DNA from 3 places in the Brenneria sp. L4-2C genome. Region 1 is predicted to be linked to each of the others. Evidence: riboswitches for the same ligand, from Rfam matches in the RefSeq annotation. Region 1 holds a riboswitch; each other region holds the start of a gene.

Region 1 (2,263 bases):
GCCTTCAGGATAACGTGCGCGAAGAGGCGGTCGACGTGATCCGGCGGTTGCGCGAGCTGGGGGTGAAAAACGTCGTCCTGCTGACGGGGGATAAAGCCGAAAAGGCGCAGCAACTGGCGCAGGAATTATCCATCGATCGCTTCTTTGCCCAGGCGACGCCGGAAAGCAAAGTCGATGTCGTGCGCGATTTGCAACAGCAAGGGCATCGCGTGTTATTTATCGGCGACGGCATCAATGATGCGCCGGTGCTGACTCAGGCCGATGTCGGCATGGCGATGAACCAAAGTACCGAGTTGGCGCAGCAGGCCGCCGATGCCGTCCTGTTGCAGGATAATCTGGAGGGCGTGGTGACCGCCTGTGAAATGGCTCAGGAAGCCATGCGCCTGGTTAACAGCAATATCAAATTGACGGAGTGGGTGAACAGCTCGATTATGCTGGCGGCCGCCATGGGCTGGCTGAAACCGACGGCCAGCGCGCTATTGCATAACGGCACCACGCTGGGCGTATTATTGCGCTCGCTGGCGGCCAGGAATCGCAGATAAAAAGTCAGCGCGAAAAGCACATACAGACGGTAACGTGATTTGCATTGCGTTCCCGCCTGTTTCCGCTTTCTTGCGCATAGGAGTAGAGGATCGTCGGTGATTATTCGTAATAAGGCGCTCCAGGTAAACGGGCTGATTTATACCATCAGGTCAGCCATCGAAACCGATGCCGAAGAGTTAGTCCAATTGAGGCCGCAGATCGACGGCGAGACGGAAAATCTGGATCGGGAACGCGGTGAAGCCTTTATTGATGTCGCCGGATTTTAGCGGTTAATCAGGTCGGATTCGCACAGTCCGGTAAACTTATTTCTGCTGGCTGTCGTCAATCGACGTATTGTCGGTTTTTCGCGCTGTGAGGGTTCTCATCTCAAGCGGCTGGCGCATATAGTCGAATTTGGCGTGTGCGTGCTGAAAGACTTTTGGGGATATGGTATCGGGAAACATCTGCTAACCGCGTCTATCGCTTGGGCTGACGCCAACGGCATCAAAAAGATGGCGCTGAGCGCCCTGGAAACCAACGTAAGAGCGATTAACTTGTATCAACGTTTTGGTTTTGAAATTGAAGGGATATTAAAAAACGATAAAATCCTTTGCGACGGAAAATACTACAACACGGTGGTAATGGGGCGATGGCATGACGATGAAAATACGCACTGTTGAGAATCGGCGGCGCGAATAATCGGGCGCAGACCGCTATGGCGACTGTTCGGCAAAAGGTTCAGAGCCGGATACTAAATCAAGGGCAGCGCAGCGTAGGCGGATGATGCAAGGGAAGGCGCGAAGCGGGATACCTTGTGAATAAGAGATACCGGGCGGGCGAACTTGCTTTAGCCAGCCACTTCCCCTAAGCTGGCAAAAATTAAAGAGAAACAATCTCAATGACTCGGGGTGCCTTCGTGGTGAAGGCTGAGAGATACCCGTTGACCTGATCTGGATAATGCCAGCGTAGGGAAGTCTCGGTATGCCAACCAACCGGTTACCGCCTTCTTGAACGCCGGTTGGGGGAATGATGAACACTCGACCTGTCGATTTACCGGCTGCCCGCGCGGCGGCATCGTTAACGCAATTTCATGCGTTGTCTCCTTTAGTACACTGCCTGACCAATGACGTGGTGCAATCGTTTACCGCCAACGTGTTGCTGGCGCTTAACGCGTCGCCGGCGATGGTGGTGGATCCGGAGGAAGCCGCGCAGTTCAGCGCATTAGCCGATGCGCTGCTGATCAATATCGGTACGTTGGAACGCGATAGCGCCGCGGCGATGCGGACGGCGATTAACAGCGCCAATCAGTCAGGCACGCCCTGGGTGCTCGATCCGGTGGCGGTCGGCGGGCTGACTTTTCGTACCGATTTCGCCCGCGAGCTGCTGACATTAAAACCGGCGGCTATCCGGGGCAATGCGTCGGAGATCATGGCGCTGGCCGGGCTGAATGCGCAGGGGCGCGGCGTTGATAGCACCAACGATTCATTGACCGCGCTGCCCGCCGCCCGCGAGCTGGCCGGCCGCCTCTCCACCATCGTCGCGGTGACGGGCGAAGTGGATTATGTAACGGATGGCTCTCATGACTGGGCGGTGAGCGGCGGGGATAAAATCATGACCCGCGTGGTGGGTACCGGTTGTGCGTTATCCGCCGTGGTCGCCGCTTTCTGCGCGCTGGACGGCGATCGCGCGCAACATGTGGCGGCGGCCTGTTATGTCATGGCGCTGGCGGGGAAACGGGCCG
Region 2 (2,263 bases), on a different contig from region 1:
CAGCACCGGCAGCACCAGCGTCATGGCGCACAGGCGTAAGAGCAGACGATGGCCGGGAAAGCGCCGGCGATAAAGCGCTCTGGCCAGAAAAATCGCCGGGACGGTGGAGAGCAGGGCAGATAACAACGCCTGCCAGAAAGTGAAGCGGACGACATGCCACAAATAGCTGTCATGCCAGAGGGTTTGCCACTGGCTTTCCGGCGCCTGTAGCCATAAGGCGCCGAAAGCCAGCGTCGCCACCGTAATGAGCAGGGCTGCGGCCAGTCCTCCCGGCCACAGACTGCCGGCACTCAGCGGCTGACCGCGCGCTGCCATTCCTGGATCCAGTTATTGCGCTGTTCTGCCACCTGTTGCGTGCTGTATTGCAACGCTTTGGCGGGAATGGCGATATTGGCGAACCCGGCCGGCAGATCGGTTTTGATCGCCGGATACATCCAGTTCGTGGTGGGGATCGCCTGCTGGAAGGCGGGGGTCAGGATGAACTGCATAAAGCGTTTCGCCAGCGCCGGATTCTTGCTGGCGGCAAGCTGTCCGGCGATTTCAATTTGCAGATAATGCCCTTCGCTGAAATCCGCCGCCGCGTAATTGTCTTTCTTCTCTTCAATGATGTGGTATGCCGGAGAAGTGGTATAGCTGAGCACCAGATCGGCTTCGCCTTTCAGGAACAACCCATAGGCTTCGCTCCAGCCTTTGGTCACGGTGACCGTTTTTTTAGCCAGCTTTTGCCATGCCTGCGGCGCCTGCTCGCCGTACACGTTCTGCATCCATAGCAGCAGGCCCAATCCCGGCGTGCTGGTGCGCGGATCCTGATAAATCACTTTCCAGGGTTCAGGGCCGTCGACCAGTTCATGCAGGCTTTTGGGCGGATTTTTCAACCGGTCTTTATTGTAGACGAAGGCGAAGTAGCCGTAGTCGTAAGGGATAAACGTCGCATTGTCCCAGCCGCCGGGGACATCAACGACGGCCTGGGTATCCAGGTTATGTTTGGTGAATAACCCGGTCTGTTCCGCCGCCTGCAACAGGTTGTTATCCAGCCCCAGAATGATATCCGCCTTGCTGTTTTTCCCTTCCATGCGCAGGCGGTTCAGCAGTGCGGCGCCATCGGCGAGCGCGACAAAATTCAGCTCGCATTCGCACTCTTTTTCAAAGGCGGTTTTAATGACCGGTCCGGGTCCCCACTCCGAGGCGAAAGAATCATAGGTATAAACCGTCAGCGCCGGCTTGGCGAACGAGGAAGCCGACACCAGCAACAGGCAGGGCAGGATTTTTTTCAATATTGACGTTGAACGCGGGAACCGCGATTGTTTGCGTAATGCGATATTTAACACTTTGCACTCCTGTCGTCATAGGGTGGCAAAGGTCTTTGAGTCAGCGATGAGCACTCTCAAATCCCTTCGCCGGTATTAACCGGATCAGGTTCGACGGGTATTTTCTCAGCGAAAAACGAGTCGCACAGGCGTTAAACGTTTTCCGCACCCCGCTGAGAACGCTCTATTGTAAAGACTTATAGATAGTTGTGAAAGCAAGAAGCCTAGTTTTCCGGCGGCGCGAACCAGGCGGATTTGAAGTCGAACCAGCCTAAGGTATTCATGCGGATGCCGCGCATACTGCGTTGCCCCTCAAGTTGCAGCCAGTTGTGAAACAACGGATGCAACTCGCTGTCGCTGACCAGTTTTTCACTCCATTCGGCCATGGGCAGCGCCTTGTTGCGCCACAGGGCGGCATCCTGCAACAGATTTTCATTAAGGCAATGTTGTATCAGCGGTTGTTCGTAAAACAGGGCGAACAGCGAGAACTCCAGCGGTAGATAACAGTTGTTGCTGCTTAGCCAGATGTCGCTTTCCGCTTCGCCGCGGTACCATTCTTGGTAACCGACCGTCTGTAAATCGAGTTGAACGCCCTGTTCCGCCAGCACCTTTTTCATGAGGCCGCCGATCACCTTGTATTCAGGATGTTCCCGGTAGATTGTCAGGGTAATCCGCTTCAGATCGTCGGGTTTATCCTGGGGTTCGATATGGTTCCGGTGATGCCAGCGCGGCAGCAGACCATAAGCCGGCGACCAGTCTCGCTGGTGCGAAAGATCCGCATAACGCAGCAGGGCTATGGGATTGAATATCTGACACAGCCAGCGGCGCACGGCCAATTGGCCGGCCTGCGCCGAACGCCTGTCGAACAGCAGGAAATAACAACCTTCCTCCATGCGGCTTTCCAACTGATTATGGGACGAATCATCTGATTCCAGATGCAGGGAGTAGGGGTACAT
Region 3 (2,263 bases), on a different contig from region 1:
ATTTTGCGGGCGGCTTCACCCTGTAATGACCAATTGTCCGCCGTTCCCTGCGGTAATTCTCCTTGAGGAAGCCATATTTGATTTGCGTGACTGACAACCCACCAGCCTGTTTCGTCACCGTTTAACCTTTGTTCCATACCTGCGATTGCTCCTCTATCACTTCACTGGTTCTTTACCATTCCGTGCGATTTAGCTAACGTGCATAACCAACGGCTATTTTTTATCATTCACGGAGCCAAAAATGCTAAACCAGTTACAAAGCCTGACTGAACTCGTCGGTGGCAATAATGCGTTAATCGACCAGTGGCTACAAGCGCGTAAACAGCTCCTGATTGCTTACTACCATCTGGTTGGCATCAAACCCAACAAAGACGCCTATTCACGCCTTGATGAAAAAGCGCTGGATAATTTTCACCAGTATCTGGTTGATTATCTTTCCGCCGGTCACTTTCATGCCTATGAACGGGTATTGCAGGAGGCCGCTACCCTGAGCGAACAAAAGCTGTCGCAGTCTGAAAAAATTGATTTTGCCTTGCAAAACAACACGCAGCAGATTATGGACTGCTATGACAGCCACCTGGCGACCTCCATCGATCACGATAACTGCATGGCATTCCAACAGGCGCTGTCCGCCATCGGCGAAACGCTGGAAGAACGTTTTACGCTGGAAGATAAGATGATCCGGCTGGTTTGCGATAATCAGCGATAGCGTCGATGATAAACCCATCGCGACCCGGCTGAAAATCTTGGCCCAGTGAGTGGAATGCGGCATTTCTTCACAGATAGGCCGCACGGCCTTTGACATGTACTGGTTGTCGGCCTACAGTGTCATCGTTGTAATCAGCCCGCTAATCGTGGGGCTATCTTGTCGGAGTGCCCAGCGCGTTTGCGTTGCCTGCTTTTTCAGCAAGCAATAAAAATGCACGGGCTGAGACCGTTAATTCGGGATCCGCGGAACCTGATCGGGTTAATACCTGCGAAGGGAACAAGAGTAATGTGCCTGATGAAACCCTGGACGTCGTCTTCGCGTTGACCCTCACGGCATCAATTTTGTTATTACTCCCTCCGAACTCCAGACAAGCAATTTTCCCTTTACGTATTACAGGAACTTGCTATGTCTACAGAAAATTCTCGTTCAACATCGCCCAAAAGCAGCCGTCGTGAGCAGCGGGCCGCCGCCCAGAAATTTATCGATTCGTTGCAGGGGATGGCATTTCCCAATTCCCAGCGTATTTACCTCACCGGTCAGCGTGAGGATATCCGCGTCCCGATGCGTGAAATCCAGCTCAGCCCGACGCTGATCGGCGGCAGTAAGGATAACCCGCAATACGTCGCCAATGAACCGATCCCGGTTTATGACACCGCCGGGCCGTACGGCGATCCGGCCTTGTCTCCTGATGTGCGCGTCGGATTGAATCGTGTGAGAGAGCGCTGGATCGCCGAGCGTAACGACACGGAAGCGCTGCCGGGCGTCAGTTCCGACTTCACCCAACAGCGTCTGGCCGACGCCGGTCTCGACCATCTCCGTTTCGAACACCTGCCGCGTCCGCTGCGCGCTAAACCGGGAAAATGCGTCACCCAGCTGCACTATGCCCGTCAGGGCATCATCACCCCGGAAATGGAGTTTATCGCCATCCGTGAAAACATGGGACGCGAACGTATTCGCGGCGAGGTGTTGCGCCAGCAGCACGCCGGTCAGAGCTTCGGCGCCAACTTGCCGGAGAACATCACGCCGGAGTTCGTGCGTCAGGAAGTCGCCGCCGGTCGCGCCATCATTCCATCCAATATCAACCACCCCGAATCCGAACCGATGATTATCGGCCGTAATTTTCTGGTAAAGGTGAACGCCAATATCGGCAACTCCGCCGTCACCTCCTCCATCGAAGAAGAAGTCGAAAAACTGGTGTGGTCCACCCGCTGGGGCGCAGACACGGTGATGGATCTCTCCACCGGGCGCTATATCCATGAAACCCGCGAATGGATCCTGCGCAACAGCCCGGTGCCGATCGGCACGGTACCCATTTACCAGGCGCTGGAAAAAGTGAACGGCGTAGCGGAAAACCTGACCTGGGAAATGTTCCGCGATACCCTGCTGGAGCAGGCTGAACAGGGCGTCGACTATTTTACCATTCACGCCGGCGTGCTGCTGCGCTATGTCCCGATGACCGCCAAACGGCTCACCGGCATCGTATCCCGCGGCGGCTCAATCATGGCGAAGTGGTGCCTGTCGCATCATAAAGAGAGCTTTTTGTACGAGCATTTC

Evidence for each region. Region 1 has a riboswitch for thiamine pyrophosphate ahead of thiM (hydroxyethylthiazole kinase). Riboswitches for the same ligand answer to the same signal wherever they lie in the genome.
Region 2: linked by a shared signal. The riboswitch ahead of thiB (thiamine ABC transporter substrate binding subunit) and the one ahead of thiM (hydroxyethylthiazole kinase) in region 1 are both predicted to bind thiamine pyrophosphate.
Region 3: linked by a shared signal. The riboswitch ahead of thiC (phosphomethylpyrimidine synthase ThiC) and the one ahead of thiM (hydroxyethylthiazole kinase) in region 1 are both predicted to bind thiamine pyrophosphate.

The regions. Positions count from the first base shown of each region.
Region 1 is NZ_JBEIAC010000012.1:110,192-112,454, forward strand. Features, by position in the region: gene ABRZ26_RS17015 (heavy metal translocating P-type ATPase) at 1-542, shown strand, start outside; gene ABRZ26_RS17020 (hypothetical protein) at 639-809, shown strand; gene ABRZ26_RS17025 (GNAT family N-acetyltransferase) at 816-1,202, shown strand; TPP riboswitch at 1,417-1,511, shown strand; gene thiM (hydroxyethylthiazole kinase) at 1,552-2,263, shown strand, end outside.
Region 2 is NZ_JBEIAC010000008.1:78,558-80,820, reverse strand. Features, by position in the region: gene thiP (thiamine/thiamine pyrophosphate ABC transporter permease ThiP) at 1-315, opposite strand, end outside; gene thiB (thiamine ABC transporter substrate binding subunit) at 291-1,277, opposite strand; TPP riboswitch at 1,372-1,490, opposite strand; gene sgrR (HTH-type transcriptional regulator SgrR) at 1,532-2,263, opposite strand, start outside.
Region 3 is NZ_JBEIAC010000029.1:20,319-22,581, reverse strand. Features, by position in the region: gene nudC (NAD(+) diphosphatase) at 1-137, opposite strand, end outside; gene rsd (sigma D regulator) at 242-709, shown strand; TPP riboswitch at 860-1,002, shown strand; gene thiC (phosphomethylpyrimidine synthase ThiC) at 1,115-2,263, shown strand, end outside.